DNA from 4 places in the Citrobacter amalonaticus genome. Region 2 is predicted to be linked to each of the others. Evidence: predicted binding sites of a transcription regulator. Region 2 holds the regulator's gene; each other region holds the start of a gene.

Region 1 (4,338 bases), 1.4 Mb from region 2:
GGCCAGTTGATGCCTTCCGGGCGCAGGGCGTAGCAAGCGCGCATCACGTCCAGCAGATCCCAGCGCGAATTATCATGCTGCCAGCTCCAGGCGTAAGGATCGTAGAAGTTGCGGTAAAGCACGTTGCGCGTGACCTCGTCGTCGAAGCGCACGTTGTTATAGCCAATGATGCAGGTTTTCGGCACCGTAAACAGTGCGTGGATCCGCGCGGCAAACGCAGCCTCATTATCCCCTTTTTCTCGCGCTTCCTGAGGGGTGATCCCGGTGACCATCACGGCGCCCGGCTGGGGCAAATAGTCATCCGCTGGTTTGCAGTAAAAAACCTCAGGCTCACCGATGACGTTGAATTCGCTATCGGTACGCAGCGCGGCAAATTGCGCAGGCCTGTCGAGCGCCGGATGAATGCCAAAGGTTTCGTAATCGTGGAAGAGAAAGGTGGGTTGTTGCTTGCCGTCATTCATAAATAAGTGGGTTCCGTGACTTCTGGTTGCGCGCTGCCTGGACTGCACAGAGTACCAAAGTTCGGCGCGGTAATCAGCCTGACTCGCCGCGAAGGACTAAAGAAACTCGCCATCAGGAACGCGCGCTGATCTTCTAAAGAGAGAAATCCATGCCATAAGTCACATTTCCTTGCAATTAATCCCTGTTTGTTTTGCCAAATTTCCGTAAAAAGGACGGCTCTTTTCGAACGTCTGAGGACATGCTGTTGAAACCCCGTCTGTTTATTACCGCTTCTTTACTCGCGATGCATCTCTCTTCTGCACTTGCTGCCGGTACGGCTGACTTTGCGCCACCGCCTCCGGGCATTGAAGCCGGTTCATGGGTGCTTATGGATTACACCACGGGGCAAATTCTCACTGCGGGTAATGAGCATCAACAGCGCAATCCTGCCAGTCTGACCAAGCTGATGACCGGTTACGTGGTTGACCGCGCCATTGACAGTCAGCGTATTACGCCGGACGACATCGTCACGGTGGGACGCGACGCGTGGGCGAAGGACAATCCGGTCTTCGTCGGCTCCTCGCTGATGTTCCTCAAAGAAGGTGACCGGGTATCCGTGCACGATTTAAGCCGTGGGCTGATTGTTGATTCCGGTAACGACGCCTGCGTGGCGCTGGCTGACTATATCGCCGGAGGACAGCCGCAGTTTGTCGCGATGATGAATAATTACGTCAAGAAGCTCAATTTGCGGGATACCCATTTCGAGACGGTTCACGGACTGGATGCCCCAGGTCAGCACAGTTCAGCTTACGATCTGGCGGTGTTGTCCCGGGCAATCATTCATGGTGAGCCTGAGTTCTATCATATGTACAGTGAGAAAAGCCTCACCTGGAACGGCATTACTCAACAGAACCGTAACGGGCTGCTGTGGGATAAAACCATGAACGTGGATGGCCTGAAAACCGGACACACCTCGGGGGCTGGCTTCAACCTGATTGCTTCTGCGGTGGACGGTCAGCGCCGACTGATCGCCGTGGTGATGGGGGCAAATAGCCCAAAAGGGCGTGAGGAGCAGGCACGTAAACTACTGCTCTGGGGACAACAACATTTCGACACGGTGCAGATCCTGCGCAGCGGTAAGCAGGTCGGAACGGAGCGCATCTGGTACGGCGATAAAGAGAATATCGCGCTAGGCACCGAACACGATTTCTGGATGGCGCTGCCGAAGGCGGAAATCCCGAACATCAAAGCGAAATACATCCTGGATAAGAAGGAACTGGAAGCACCGCTTGCCGCACATCAACGGGTCGGGGAAATTGAACTCTACGACCGCGACAAACTGGTCGCCCACTGGCCTCTGGTCACGCTGGAAGCCGTCGGTAAGGGGGGCGTCTTCTCCCGTCTGAGCGATTATTTCCATCACAAAGTCTGAATCGTACTGACAGAGACTGGCAGGAGTTCGGCTACGCTCACATAATAACCACAAAGTGCTTGTGACGGCGGTTTAGTCTTCGTTATGCTGTATATAAATACAGTGTAACGATGGAGGCAACATGAACTACGAGATCAGAAACGCTGATAAGCGCACCGTTGCAGGTTTCCACCTGGTGGGACCGTGGGAGCAAACGGTGAAACAAGGCTTTGACCAGTTGATGATGTGGGTGGATGGCAAGCAGGTTGTGGCGCAGGAGTGGATCGCCGTTTATTTCGACAATCCGGATGAAGTACCCGCCGAAAAACTGCGCTGTAGTACGGTCGTTTCCGTGCCCGCTGATTTTGTCATACCGGAAAACAGCGAGGGCGTAACGCTCAGCGAAATCGAAGGTGGTCAATATGCGACGGCGGTTGCGCGTGTCGACAATAACGATTTTGCGACGCCGTGGTATCAGTTCTTCAATAGTCTGATGCAGGACAAGGCGTATGAAATGGCGTGTAAACCCTGCTTTGAAGTCTATCTGAATAACGGTTGCGAAGACGGTTACTGGGATATCGAGATGTATATCGCGGTGCAACCTGTCACGAAGTAAGCCTAAAACCAGGCGGACCGGCGCTGAGCGACTACGCTTAGCGAGATGTCCTGTCCGCCGCGGTGATCTTCTGCGCGTAAAAACAGGTACAATCTGTTTTTTATTCTTGCCTGACGGAGTGCATGAGTGCGTGCCGACAAGTCATTGAGTCCATTTGAAATCCGCCTGTATCGCCATTACCGCATTGTGCATGGTATTCGCATCGCGCTGGCCTTCATCCTGACCTTTTTGCTTGTTCGTTTGTTTAACATTCCGGAAGGCACATGGCCCTTGATTACGCTGGTGGTGATCATGGGGCCGATCTCGTTCTGGGGAAACGTGGTTCCCCGTGCCTGGGAGCGGATTGGCGGTACGATCCTCGGTTCGGTGCTGGGGCTGGTGGCGCTGCGTCTTGAACTGTTCTCATTGCCACTGATGCTGCTCTGGTGTGCGGCGGCCATGTTCCTGTGCGGATGGCTCGCGTTAGGGAAAAAACCATATCAGGCGCTCTTAATTGGCATCACGCTCGCTGTCGTCGTGGGTGCGCCCGCTGGCGATATGGAGACCGCGCTCTGGCGCGGCGGTGATGTCATTCTGGGGGCGCTCCTCGCCATGCTGTTCACCGGGATCTGGCCGCAGCGCGCCTTCATTCACTGGCGTATTCAACTGGCGCACTGCGTGACGGCCTATAATCGGGTGTATCAGGCCGCGCTGTCGCCCAATCTGTTAGAACGTCCCCGTCTGGACAAGCATCTGCAACAGCTACTGAGTGACGTGGTAAAAATGCGCGGACTTATTACGCCAGCGAGCAAAGAGACGCGCATCCAGAAATCTATTTTTGAAGCCATTCAGACCGTCAACCGTAATCTGGTCTGCATGCTCGAATTGCAGATCAATGCCCTGTGGGCGACCCGTGAAAGCCATTTCGTCATGCTCAATGCCCATACGCTGCGCGAAACGCAGCAAATGACCCAGCAGGCGCTGTTGACGATTGCCCATGCCTTGTTTGAAGGTAATCCGCAGCCGATTCTCGCCAACAGCGAAAAACTGAACGAGACCGTCAACGAATTGCGTACGCTGATCCGTCAGCATGATGAACAAAATGTGGCCGAAACGCCGATTCATGGCTATGTCTGGCTAAGCCTGGAAACCGCCCGTCAACTGGAGCTGCTGTCGCATCTTATCTGCCGCGCACTGCGCAAATAAAAAGCAGGTAAGGGGAATGGTGCCGCGGCTGCTTCGATTCAGCAAGGAATAAGGGTATGATGGAAACCAGAATGAAGCCATTGTCATTTGTGGCTGCGAAACGTAATGTTAGCCCTATCGTTTAAACGAATCCGACTCTCACATTATCAGGGGTGTAAAAATGGAAACTACCAAGCCATCTTTCCAGGACGTGCTGGAATTTGTCCGTCTGTTCCGTCGTAAAAACAAACTGCAGCGTGAAATCCAGGACGTTGAGAAAAAGATCCGTGACAACCAGAAACGTGTTCTGCTGCTGGACAACCTGAGCGATTACATCAAGCCGGGGATGAGTGTTGAAGCTATTCAGGGCATCATCGCCAGCATGAAAAGCGACTATGAAGATCGCGTTGATGACTACATCATCAAAAATGCTGAAATCTCCAAAGAACGTCGCGACATCTCCAAAAAGCTGAAAGCGATGGGCGAAATGAAAAACGGCGACGCGAAAGCGGAGTAACGTTTTGCCAGCAGTGAGGATCCGTCAGGCGATCCTCACTGTCGTTTCACGCCACCGCTGACCATCCGCAATAAATGCTGTTCCGGCCAGTGTTCGGTCAGTCTGTTCCTTGCCAGTAACCACTTAACGTAATCAACATCGTGTCGCTGCCTGTCGAGCATCAGTCCGACGACGCTGCCGCTGTGCGCC
Region 2 (4,338 bases):
TGTGCGCGCAACGCAATGTGCGCCTGACCCCACAGCGCCTCGAAGTGTTGCGTCTGATGAGCCTACAGGAAGGCGCAATTAGCGCGTACGATCTGCTCGACCTGCTGCGTGAATCCGAACCGCAGGCCAAGCCGCCAACGGTCTATCGCGCACTCGATTTTCTGCTTGAACAAGGGTTTGTGCATAAGGTTGAATCCACCAACAGCTACGTGTTGTGCTACCTGTTCGATCAGCCAACGCATACTTCCGCGATGTTTATCTGCGACCGCTGTGGCGCGGTGAAAGAAGAGTGCGCGGAGGGCGTGGAAGACATTATGCATACGCTGGCGGCGAAGATGGGATTTGCCCTGCGCCACAATGTGATTGAAGCACACGGATTATGTTCAGCCTGCGTGGAAGTAGAAGCCTGCCGTCACCCTGGCGAGTGCCAGCACGATCATTCGATTCAGGTTAAAAAGAAACCCCGTTAAGGAAGTGGGCGGCACGCTATGCCGCCCGAAGCAAACAGAGGGGTGTACATCCTTGTACTCACGGGTATGAGGGTGGCTTACCAGCGATAGTCGTTGCGTTTTTCCCAGCTATCGACCTCTTTCTCCGCCTGGTCTTTCGCGTAACCATAACGTTCCTGAATCTTACCGACCAGTTGATCACGCTTACCTTCAATGACTGTCATATCGTCATCGGTCAGTTTGCCCCACTGCTCTTTCACTTTACCTTTAAATTGTTTCCAGTTACCGCCGGCTTCGTCTTTATTCATCATAAGGTCCTCTTTATCAGGCTGTGAATAGTGAGAGTAAACCGCCCAACTGCGTTCGTTTTCTGCTGGACGTGAGATTAAGTGTAGTCATAGATTCTGGGTTAAATTCACTATTCAGAATCTTTAACCATCACGAAGCCGCAAACCAGGTTCCGTTCCGCCAGTGCCGCCGCCAGATCCAGGCTAATGACAGTCCGCGCAGCGCCAGGAAAACCGCCAGCGCCAACCACAAACCGTGGTTACCCAACACGGGGAGCGCCAACAGCGCCAGCGCAAACCCGGCAGCCGCGACCGCCATACTGTTACGCATTTCAGCCGCCCGCGTTGCGCCGATAAACATACCATCCAACAGATAGCACCAGACGCCGACCAACGGCAAAATCACTTGCCAGAGCAGATAGCGATCGGCCAGTTGCTGGATTTGCGGGAGTGATGTCAGCAGCGCGACAATCTGTTCGCCCGCGAGCAGATAAACCAGTGAGAACAGCAGTGCGACAATACCTGACTGACGGCACGCCGCGCGCCAGACCTCCAGCAACTGACTGCCGTCGCGGGCGCCATAGGCCTGACCGGAATGCGCCTCCACGGCGTAGGCAAAACCATCCAGCGCATAGGCCGTAAACGTCAGCAACGTCATCAACACGGCGTTCACGGCGATGATATCGCTACCCAGTCTGGCCCCCAGCACGGTGATGGCGCCAAAACAGAGTTGCAGCAGCAGCGAACGCAGCATGATGTCGCGATTGAGCGCCAGAAGGCGACGAAAGTTTCCACGCCAGGCCAGCCTGAGCATGGCGAGAGAGACACCACGCAGGTGCAAGACCTTACGCACCATCAACAAACCGATCAGCAACGTCGCATATTCCGCAATCACCGTCGCCAGCGCGGCCCCCTGCACGTTCATATGCAGCCCCATGACCAGCCAGAGGTCGAGCACAATGTTCAGGATATTGCCGACAATCAGCAGGATCACCGGCGCACGCGCGTATTGCACGCCCAGTAACCAGCCGAGCAGAACCAGATTCGCCAGCGACGCCGGCGCGCTCAGCCAGCGAATGGCCAGGAATCGCCTTGCCTGTTCCAGCACCGCTTCGCTGCCGCCGACAATGTGTAGCGCCAGGTCGATAATCGGCGTGCGAAAAATCGCAATCAATGCCCCTGCGCCTAACGCCAGGATCAGCGGTTGCACCAGAGCCCGCGCCAGCGCCTGAGGATTCTTCGCGCCGAACGCCTGCGCCGTCAGCCCGGTGGTACTCATACGTAAGAAGAGCAGTAGCATGAACAGAAAGCTGGTTGCAGTTGCGCCCACCGCCACGCCGCCGAGATACACGGGACTGTCCAGGTGACCAATGACCGCCGTATCCACCAGTCCCAGCAGCGGAACGGTGATATTGGAGAAAATCATCGGTAAGGCGAGACGCCAGAGCGCTTTGTCAGCAGAAGCAAAAAACGGCATGGGGACGAGCCTGAGAAGAGGTCATAACGAGAGTGGTGAGAGCGCCGGATAGCGGCGTAAACACCTTATCCGGCCTACAGGAATACTACAGCCATTCACCGTTACGGATGACGCCAACGGCCAATCCTTCGATGGTGAAATTCTGTTCGCGAAGGTCAACCAGGATAGGTTTAAATTCGCTGTTTTCGGGCAGTAACTCAACTTTATTGCCCTGTTTTTTCAGGCGCTTGACCGTCACTTCATCGTCGATACGCGCTACAACCACCTGGCCGTTACGCACGTCCTGGGTTTTATGTACCGCCAGCAGATCGCCATCCATAATGCCGATGTCTTTCATCGACATTCCGCTGACGCGCAACAGGAAATCGGCGTTCGGCTTAAACAAAGACGGATCCACCTGATAATGGCCTTCGATGTGCTGCTGCGCCAGCAGCGGTTCGCCCGCCGCAACGCGACCGATGAGCGGTAACCCTTCCTCTTCTTCTTGCAGCAGTCGAATGCCGCGAGAAGCGCCGGAGACGATTTCAATCGCCCCTTTACGTGCCAGCGCTTTCAGGTGTTCTTCAGCCGCGTTTGGGGAACGGAACCCCAAACGCTGTGCGATCTCCGCACGCGTCGGTGGCATACCTGTCTGGCTGATGTGATCCCGAATGAGATCAAACACCTCTTGTTGCCTGGCCGTTAACGCTTTCATTCCGCCCCCTGGGTGTATATACAGTTATGCTGTGAGTATATACAGCTAAAGGTGATTTTGGAACCACAAACTGCACATTCGACAGCAGATTTAGCCTGTTATGGAATCAGGGTCGAAAAACGTTAGCGAAAATGTGGCCACAACAGGAGTCCCCAGGTGATCAACGCCACAATGATAGAAAGCAGCACCGCCGCCGACCCCATATCTTTTGCGCGTCCGGAAAGTTCGTGATAATCAGAGCCGATACGGTCCACTACCGCCTCGATGGCGCTGTTCAGGATTTCAACAATCATGACCAGCATAACGGAGCCGATCAGCAGAACGCGCGTAATGGCATCCACGTCCAGCCAGCAGGCGATAGCCACGGCCAGCAACGCCGCCACGCTTTCCTGACGGAACGCGGCCTCGTTAATCCACGCGGCGCGAAAACCTTTCCAGGAATAGCCTGCAGCTTTGATAATTCGGGTGAATCCAGTGGTATTATTAGCCATTAAAAGAACCTTTTTGCATTATTGGCGTCAATGACATTGTCTTGTTAACTCATGTAATTCGAGTCAGGGCAACGCGGCGCGAAGTATGACGGGATAGACCAGAAATTCACATGACTTTCTGATATCCTTGCAACGCAATTGCATTATTAACCAGAGGCTTTACATCGTTTATGTCCGGCTGGCCACGAATTTACTACAAAATCCTGAATTTACCATTAAGCGTACTGGTAAAAAGCAAGTCTATTCCGGCGGATCCTGCCCCGGAATTGGGACTCGATACCTCTCGTCCAATTATGTACGTTTTACCGTACAACTCCAAAGCGGACTTGCTGACGCTGCGCGCACAATGTCTGGCGCACGATCTCCCCGACCCGTTAGAACCGCTGGAGATCGATGGCACACAGTTGCCGCGCTATGTGTTCATTCACGGCGGACCGCGTGTCTTCACCTATTACACGCCGAAAGAGGAGTCCATCAAGCTGTTCCATAACTACCTCGACCTGCATCGCAGCAATCCGGATCTGGATGTGCAAATGGTGCCGGTGTCGGTGATGTTTGGACGCTCTCCGGGTCGTGAAAAGGGCGAGGTTAACCCGCCGCTGCGCATGCTTAACGGCATTCAGAAATTCTTTGCCGTCTCCTGGCTGGGCCGCGACAGCTTTGTTCGCTTCTCGCCTTCCGTCTCTCTGCGCCGAATGGCCGATGAGCACGGCACGGATAAAACCATTGCGCAGAAACTGGCTCGCGTGGCGCGTATGCACTTCGCCCGTCAGCGCCTGGCCGCTGTGGGGCCGCGTTTACCTGCGCGTCAGGATCTCTTCAACAAGCTGCTGGCCTCCAAAGCGATTGCCCGCGCGGTAGAAGACGAAGCGCGCAGCAAGAAAATCTCCCATGAAAAGGCGCAGCAAAACGCCATTGCGCTGATGGAAGAGATCGCCGC
Region 3 (4,338 bases), 2.1 Mb from region 2:
CCGCCGACCGTACCCGCCGGGACGGCCCGTCTGCGACTGACGTTAACTCAGGCGCATGAGCCTGAGGATATCGACCGATTGCTGGAGGTGCTGCATGGGGCAGGTGAATAAACAGGCGGTCGCGGCGGCGTTTGGCCGTGCGGCAGCGCACTATGAGCAGCACGCCACATTGCAGCGCCTGAGCGCCGACGCGTTGCTGGCGCAACTGCCGGAGCGCCCATTTTTACAGGTACTGGATGCCGGCTGCGGGCCGGGGCGTTTGAGTCGCTACTGGCGCGAGCTGGGGAGTCAGGTCACCGCGCTGGATCTCTCTGCCCGCATGCTGGACGAAGCGCGTCGTCAGGACGTGGCGCATCACTATCTCGCCGGCGACATTGAGTCGTTGCCGTTAGCCAGCGCAACGTTTGACCTGGCCTGGAGCAATCTGGCCGTACAATGGTGTGACAGTCTGCATCAGGCGCTGAGCGAACTGTATCGGGTCGTGCGCCCTGGTGGCTGCGTGGCCTTCACCACGCTGGCTCAGGACTCGCTGCCGGAGCTTCATCAGGCCTGGCGCGCGGTGGATGAGCGGGCGCATGGCAACCGCTTTTTATCCTGTGAGGCGCTGTGTGAGGCGATGCGCGACTGGCAGGGACATCATCAATCCATCTCTCTGACGCTGGAGTTTGATGACGCCCTGAGCGCCATGCGCTCGCTGAAAGGCATCGGCGCGACCCATTTGCACGAGGGGCGCGAGTCGCGCGTCTTAACCCGCTCGCAGTTGCAGCAGCTTCAACTGGCGTGGCCGCAGCGGCAGGGGAAATATCCGCTGACCTACCATCTTTTTGCAGGAGTGATTGCACGTGACTAAACGTTATTTTGTCACCGGTACCGATACGGAAGTCGGTAAAACCGTCGCCAGCTGCGCGTTGCTACAGGCGGCGCGCAGTCTGGGTTATCGGACGGCTGGCTATAAACCTGTCGCATCAGGCAGTGACATGACGCCAGAAGGACTTCGCAACAGTGACGCCCTGGCGCTTCAGCGCAACAGCAGTCTGACGCTGGACTACGCGGCGGTGAATCCCTACACCTTCGCGGAACCCACCTCACCGCATATCATCAGCGCCGATGAAGGAAAGCCGATTCGTGCTGACGTGATGTCAGACGGACTGCGCGCGCTGGACGCGCAGGCGGAGTGGCTGCTGGTGGAAGGCGCTGGCGGCTGGTTTACCCCGCTTGCGGACGATTTTACCTTCGCCGACTGGGTGCAGCGCGAGCGCTTACCGGTGATCCTGGTCGTCGGCGTGAAGCTGGGGTGTATAAACCATGCCATGCTGACAGCGCAGGCGGTACAGCAGGCAGGACTTCCGCTTGTCGGGTGGGTGGCGAATGACGTCACGCCGCCGGGAAAACGTCATCATGAGTATCTGGCGACGCTTACGCGGGCCATCCCTGCGCCATTGTTAGGCGAAATCCCGTGGCTGGCGGCAGGAGCCGAAAATACGGCCACAGGACAATATCTGGATCTCGCTTTACTCACGGGTGAGTAAAAGGCGAAATTGCGAGCAAGATCTCGCCTGCCAGGGGCACTTCTTTAGCTGATAAAAATCAAAATTTAGCGATAATTTTTTTTTATGTGCTCCCTGGTGGGTCGGACCGGGAATTTGCCAGGCGGCAGACCATATGGCCTGCAGGCAGTTATCCACCATTCCTGTGGATAACCTTGTGTATTAGAGTTAGAAAACACAAGGCAAGCGAGAGAATACGCGGCTTCCAGCCGAATTGGTGCGAAAGGCGTCTTTGTGAAATATCCTATAATTTACAGCGCGTTAGATAAAATCAATGGCTGTCATATTGTGGTCATTGAATGCAATAAAACTTTCATCACACATCTTGACAATGTTAACGAAGTCAATGGTCTGGGGATAAACCCGCTTCGTAGTGTAATATCTTGCCAGCGGTGAAATTATAGCCATCTCCGATCCGCTTTTATCATGCGTAACACAAATTTCATGAGGCGTTACTGTTTTTTCATCCAGTATATTTTACTGGCAATATTATCCTCTGCGAGTAAAATTACACACCTGCCCGCTCATTCCTTCAGGTAGCTGCTCATGAGTAAACCGTTCAAACTGAATTCCGCATTTAAACCTTCCGGCGATCAGCCCGAGGCGATACGCCGTCTGGAAGAGGGACTGGAGGACGGCCTGGCGCATCAGACGCTGCTTGGCGTAACGGGCTCGGGGAAAACGTTCACCATTGCTAATGTGATCGCAGATTTGCAGCGTCCGACGATGGTGCTGGCGCCCAACAAAACGCTGGCGGCGCAGCTGTATGGTGAAATGAAAGAGTTTTTCCCGGATAACGCCGTTGAGTATTTCGTCTCCTACTACGACTACTATCAGCCGGAAGCGTATGTTCCCAGCTCAGACACCTTCATCGAAAAAGATGCCTCGGTGAACGAACACATTGAGCAGATGCGCCTGTCGGCCACCAAAGCATTGCTGGAGCGCCGTGACGTGATCGTCGTGGCCTCTGTTTCCGCCATCTATGGTCTGGGCGATCCCGATTTATATCTGAAGATGATGCTGCACATGACGGTGGGCATGATCATCGATCAGCGCGCCATTCTGCGGCGACTGGCTGAACTGCAATATACCCGTAACGATCAGGCGTTCCAGCGCGGGACTTTCCGCGTGCGCGGTGAGGTGATCGACATCTTCCCGGCGGAATCCGACGACATTGCGCTGCGTGTGGAGCTGTTTGACGAAGAGGTGGAGCGTCTGTCGCTGTTTGACCCGCTGACCGGGCAGGTGGAGTCCACCATTTCGCGCTACACCATCTACCCGAAAACGCACTACGTGACCCCGCGTGAGCGCATTGTGCAGGCGATGGAAGAGATCAAAGTCGAACTGGCTGAACGTCGCAAAGTCCTGCTGGCCAACGACAAACTGCTGGAAGAACAGCGTCTGAGTCAGCGTACCCAGTTTGATCTGGAGATGATGAACGAGCTGGGTTACTGCTCAGGGATCGAAAACTACTCGCGCTTTCTGTCAGGACGCGGGCCGGGTGAGCCGCCGCCGACGCTGTTTGACTATCTGCCCGCCGACGGTTTGCTGGTGGTGGATGAATCCCACGTCACCATCCCGCAGATTGGCGGGATGTATCGCGGCGATCGGGCGCGTAAAGAGACGCTGGTGGAGTACGGTTTCCGTCTGCCATCGGCGCTGGATAACCGCCCGTTAAAGTTCGAAGAGTTTGAAGCGCTGGCACCTCAGACTATTTATGTGTCTGCGACGCCGGGCAATTACGAGCTGGAGAAATCGGGCGGCGAAGTGGTTGATCAGGTGGTGCGTCCGACAGGGTTGCTGGATCCGGTGATTGAAGTACGTCCGGTGGCAACGCAGGTGGACGATCTGCTTTCTGAGATCCGCAAGCGCGCGGAGATTAACGAGCGCGTGCTGGTAACCACGCTGACTAAGCGCATGGCGGAAGATCTCACCGAGTATCTGGAAGAGCACGGCGAGCGGGTGCGTTACCTGCACTCGGACATCGATACCGTAGAACGTATGGAAATCATTCGTGACCTGCGTCTGGGCGAGTTTGATGTGCTGGTGGGGATCAACCTGTTGCGCGAAGGTCTCGACATGCCTGAGGTGTCGCTGGTGGCGATTCTCGACGCCGACAAGGAAGGGTTCCTGCGTTCCGAACGTTCGCTGATACAGACCATCGGTCGTGCGGCGCGTAACATTAACGGGAAGGCGATTCTTTACGGTGACAAAATTACGGCCTCAATGGCGAAGGCGATTAGCGAAACCGAGCGTCGTCGTGAGAAACAGCAACAGTACAACGAAGAGCACGGCATTACTCCGCAGGGCCTGAATAAAAAAGTGGTCGATATTCTGGCGCTGGGGCAGAACATTGCGAAAACCAAGGCGAAGGGCAGAGGCAAATCGCGTTCCGCGGCGAAATCGGATGTGGTGGAACTGGACATGACGCCAAAAGCGCTGCAACAGAAGATCCACGAGCTCGAAGGGCAGATGATGCAGCATGCGCAGAATCTGGAATTCGAAGAGGCCGCGCAGATCCGCGATCAACTGCATCAGCTGCGTGAACTGTTTATCGCCGCGTCGTGAGAGATTGCCGGATGACGGTGTAAATACCGTATCCGGCCTGTTCGCTGGCTGTCCGCAGATGTGATAAGTAGGCCTGATGAGCGTAGCGCCATCAGGTAATCAGGCAATCAGGCGGTTACCGCAGCGCCTGTACGGCTTTCTCCAGCGCGCTGTGTAATAACTGGCGGTCATGGCGATAAGGAATATCGCTGGCCTCCAGAACTTCCTGAATCACCACCCGGTC
Region 4 (4,338 bases), 280 kb from region 2:
ACGGACGAATGACACATCGTTACCGAGGGCTTCGCCAAATCCACCGGCTTCAACAAAATCACGCTGCATGTCGATCATGACCAACGCAGTCGTCTGAGGATTAAAAGGCAGAGCAAAGGGTTGTGCCTGGAAAATCTGTTGCGTCATGATAAATCTCCTGTTCACAAAGTAAGCGATCCGTGTGTCTGTGATTGAGTATCCAGGAGAATGACGGCGTTAAACAGAAAAATAGTTTGGTGCTCAGTGACGAAAATTTTGCATACGCAAGGAAGGTCAGCGGCGGATGTGAAGGGGGTCATAGTGCGGCTGTCAGCGACAAAAATATTGATGCTGGATGCGAGTGTGAATAAAAAAATTGTCGCAAGAATGTGATGCAATACACTTAATGTTGGCAAGGATACCCCTGGCCTGCGCCAGGGGTATCACGTTATTTCTTACTTCCGTACTGCGCAAACCACGCCAGCATTCTTTGCCAGCCGTCTTTGGCGGATTCTTCGTGATAGCTCGAGCGGTAGTCGGCATTGAAGGCATGACCGGCATCGGGATAGACGACAATCTCCGTATTGGCGTTAGCGGCGCGTAAGGCCTGGCGCATGGTCTCCACGCTCTCCTGCGAAATACTGTTATCCTGCCCGCCGTACAGACCTAATACCGGGGCGTTCAGATCGGTCGCCACATCGACAGGGTGCTTCGGCGAATTCAACGACTTATCGCCAACCAGCTTCCCGTACCAGGCCACGGCGGCTTTCAGTTGCGGGTTATGCGCCGCGTACAGCCACGCAATACGTCCGCCCCAACAAAAGCCAGTGATCATCAGACGATGAACATCACCACCGTTGCGGGACGCCCAACTGGCGACGTGATCCAGATCGGCCAGAACCTGAGAATCCGGCACTTTCGCCACCAGACCGCTCAGTAGCGTGGGAATATCGGCGAAATCATTGGGATCGCCCTCGCGGAAGTAGAGTTCTGGCGCGATAGCCAGATATCCGTCCAGCGCCAGACGACGGCAGATGTCGCGGATATGTTCATGCACGCCAAAGATTTCCTGCACTACAATGACCACAGGCAGTGGGCCATCGCTCTTTTTCGGGCGTGCGTGAAACGCCGGCATATCGTCCCCCTGGGAAGGGATTGACGTAATACCCGCGACGATGGCGTCGTCCGGCGTATGAACTGAGGTAGAGGCAATAGGGGATGCTGCAGGTGCAAAACCGGTTTGTGGTGTTGATGTCATGGTATTCTCCGTACCCTTAGAAAAATAGCGCACTATTAACTATAGACAGCCTTTAACCATTCACACTGCCTCAAACGGCTCGCTTTTTGCGCAAAGAAAGAGAGAATCGGGCTATTAATGTGACATTAATCACTTTTTATCAGTAAATTTATGCAACTGAATTTCTCCATGGTGATGATTGTCACGAAAATATCTTAAGTCCTTCGGTAAAGTGTCTTTTTGCTTCTTCTGACATAAACCGAATCACAGAGGAGTTTTATATGTCCAGGTCTGACGTTTTTCATCTCGGCCTCACCAAGAACGATTTACAAGGGGCTACGCTGGCTATCGTCCCTGGCGATCCGGAACGTGTGGAAAAGATCGCCGCGCTGATGGAGAAGCCGGTTAAGCTGGCATCTCACCGTGAATTCACCACCTGGCGTGCAGAGCTGGACGGTAAAGCCGTCATCGTCTGCTCGACCGGTATCGGCGGCCCGTCTACCTCTATTGCGGTGGAAGAGTTAGCTCAGTTGGGCATTCGTACCTTCCTGCGTATTGGCACCACTGGCGCCATTCAGCCACACATCAATGTCGGCGATGTTCTGGTCACCACGGCGTCCGTTCGTCTGGATGGCGCGAGCCTGCACTTTGCTCCGATGGAGTACCCGGCAGTCGCTGATTTTGAATGCACCACCGCGCTGGTTGAAGCGGCAAAATCCATCGGCGCCACCACTCATGTGGGCGTAACCGCCTCTTCTGACACCTTCTACCCAGGCCAGGAACGTTACGACACCTTCTCTGGTCGTGTAGTACGTCGTTTCAAAGGTTCTATGGAAGAGTGGCAGTCAATGGGCGTGATGAACTACGAAATGGAGTCCGCCACGCTGCTGACCATGTGCGCAAGCCAGGGCCTGCGCGCCGGGATGGTTGCGGGCGTGATCGTCAACCGTACCCAGCAAGAGATCCCGAATGCTGAGACGATGAAACAAACCGAAAGCCATGCGGTGAAAATCGTGGTGGAAGCGGCACGTCGTCTCATCTAATTCTCTTCTCTTCCGTAAAAAGGCCGATGCGTTCGGCCTTTTGCTTTTACGCGATTATTTGCGTAGTGCCTCGCAGGAAAGTTCTTTAAAACTGGACGTTTATACAGCACAATTCTATTTTGTGCGGGTGATGTATGGCGTCGGGAGGCATTTTGGATATCTCAATCATCATTTATGCGGTTATTGCGCTGGTGGGCATTGCGCTTGGCTGGCTGATGGCCAGCTATCAGCATGCGCAACAGAAAGCCGAACAATTCGCTGAACGTGAAGAGATGGTGGCGGCATTAAGCGCAGCCAAACAACAGCTTGCCCAAAGTGAACACTGGCGCGATGAGTGTGAATTGCTCAATAACGAATTGCGTAGTCTGCGCAGTATTAACACCTCGCTGGAAGCGGATTTGCGTGAAGTGACCACGCGAATGGAAGCCACACAGCAGCATGCGGAAGATAAAATCCGCCAGATGATCAACAGCGAGCAGCGTCTGAGCGAACAGTTTGAAAATCTGGCAAACCGAATCTTTGAGCAAAGCAATCGCCGGGTTGATGAGCAAAACCGACAGAGCCTGAATGGTCTGCTGACGCCGCTGCGTGAACAACTGGACGGTTTCCGTCGCCAGGTTCAGGACAGCTTTGGTCAGGAAGCGCGCGAACGTCACACCCTGGCGCATGAAATTCGCAATCTCCAACAGCTTAATGCACAAATGGCCCAGGAAGCGGTCAACCTGACGCGTGCGCTAAAAGGCGATAACAAAACGCAGGGGAACTGGGGTGAAGTGGTGCTCACCCGCGTGCTGGAGGCCTCGGGGTTACGGGAAGGATACGAGTACGAAACGCAGGTCAGCCTCGAGAATGACGTCCGTTCCCGCATGCAGCCCGACGTAATTGTGCGTTTGCCGCAGGGAAAAGATGTGGTGATCGACGCCAAAATGACGCTGGTGGCCTATGAACGCTATTTTAATGCGGAAGACGATTACACCCGCGAAAGCGCGCTTCAGGAGCACATCGCTTCGGTGCGTAACCATATTCGCCTGTTGGGACGTAAGGACTACCAGCAGCTTCCGGGACTACGCACGCTGGATTACGTGCTGATGTTTATCCCGGTGGAGCCCGCGTTTCTGTTAGCGCTCGACCGACAGCCCGAACTGATTACCGAGGCGCTTAAAAATAATATTATGCTGGTCAGCCCCACGACGTTACTGGTGGCGTTGCGAACCATTGCGAATCTGTGGCGTTACGAGCATCAAAGTCGTAATGCGCAACAGATTGCGGACCGTGCGAGTAAGCTCTACGACAAGATGCGCCTCTTTGTCGATGATATGTCCTCCATCGGGCAGAGTCTGGACAAAGCGCAGGATAACTATCGTCAGGCGATGAAAAAGCTGTCGTCGGGGCGCGGCAACGTGCTGGCGCAGGCCGAAGCGTTTCGCGGCTTAGGGGTAGAAATTAAGCGCGAGATTAATCCTGAACTGGCGGAACAGGCCACGACGCAGGATGAAGAGTATCGGTTGCGATCGGTACCTGAAGAGCAGGAAGATGCATCTTATTCCGACGATGACGGGATAAAGCAGCAATCGAATTAGTCCGTTCGGGGTAGCCAGGACGGGCAGAAGGGTAGGGCAATGAGCCCCAATCTGTTACACTTCTCGAACAATTTTTTGATGAGCAGGCACTGAGATGGTGGATAATTCACAAGAAACGACGCACTTTGGTTTTCAGACTGTCGCTAAAGAGCATAAAGCGGACATGGTGGCCCACGTTTTTCATTCTGTGGCATCAAAATATGATGTTATGAATGATTTGATGTCTTTTGGCATTCATCGTTTGTGGAAGCGCTTCACCATCGACTGTAGCGGCGTCCGCCGTGGTCAGACAGTGCTGGATTTAGCCGGCGGAACCGGCGATCTGACGGCCAAATTCTCCCGTCTGGTCGGGGAGACCGGCAAGGTAATTCTGGCGGACATCAATGACTCTATGCTCAAAATGGGCCGTGAGAAGCTGCGCAATATCGGCGTGATTGGCAACGTAGAATACGTTCAGGCCAATGCGGAAGCGCTGCCGTTCCCGGACAATACCTTTGAC

The links. The regulator LexA, encoded in region 2, represses DNA repair genes until DNA is damaged. The targets are predictions, from matches to a motif close to TNCTGTATGTACATACAGNA.
Region 1: the regulator LexA is predicted to act here: its motif matches at 1,959-1,978, upstream of sbmC (DNA gyrase inhibitor SbmC).
Region 3: the regulator LexA is predicted to act here: its motif matches at 2,001-2,020, upstream of uvrB (excinuclease ABC subunit UvrB).
Region 4: the regulator LexA is predicted to act here: its motif matches at 2,349-2,368, upstream of rmuC (DNA recombination protein RmuC).

What each region holds. Positions count from the first base shown of each region.
Region 1 is NZ_CP014015.2:47,293-51,630, reverse strand. Features, by position in the region: gene sbcB (exodeoxyribonuclease I) at 1-461, opposite strand, end outside; gene dacD (serine-type D-Ala-D-Ala carboxypeptidase DacD) at 701-1,873, shown strand; gene sbmC (DNA gyrase inhibitor SbmC) at 1,995-2,468, shown strand; gene AL479_RS00285 (FUSC family protein) at 2,595-3,653, shown strand; gene AL479_RS00280 (DUF496 family protein) at 3,814-4,149, shown strand; gene AL479_RS00275 (L-threonine kinase) at 4,185-4,338, opposite strand, start outside.
Region 2 is NZ_CP014015.2:1,460,144-1,464,481, forward strand. Features, by position in the region: gene zur (zinc uptake transcriptional repressor Zur) at 1-470, shown strand, start outside; gene AL479_RS07025 (CsbD family protein) at 548-757, opposite strand; gene dinF (MATE family efflux transporter DinF) at 888-2,213, opposite strand; gene lexA (transcriptional repressor LexA) at 2,299-2,907, opposite strand; gene AL479_RS07040 (diacylglycerol kinase) at 3,030-3,398, opposite strand; gene plsB (glycerol-3-phosphate 1-O-acyltransferase PlsB) at 3,569-4,338, shown strand, end outside.
Region 3 is NZ_CP014015.2:3,538,334-3,542,671, forward strand. Features, by position in the region: gene bioF (8-amino-7-oxononanoate synthase) at 1-111, shown strand, start outside; gene bioC (malonyl-ACP O-methyltransferase BioC) at 95-850, shown strand; gene bioD (dethiobiotin synthase) at 843-1,529, shown strand; gene uvrB (excinuclease ABC subunit UvrB) at 2,094-4,115, shown strand; gene yvcK (uridine diphosphate-N-acetylglucosamine-binding protein YvcK) at 4,231-4,338, opposite strand, start outside.
Region 4 is NZ_CP014015.2:1,738,506-1,742,843, reverse strand. Features, by position in the region: gene AL479_RS08355 (cysteine hydrolase family protein) at 1-147, opposite strand, end outside; gene AL479_RS08350 (dienelactone hydrolase family protein) at 428-1,237, opposite strand; gene udp (uridine phosphorylase) at 1,498-2,259, shown strand; gene rmuC (DNA recombination protein RmuC) at 2,412-3,839, shown strand; gene ubiE (bifunctional demethylmenaquinone methyltransferase/2-methoxy-6-polyprenyl-1,4-benzoquinol methylase UbiE) at 3,934-4,338, shown strand, end outside.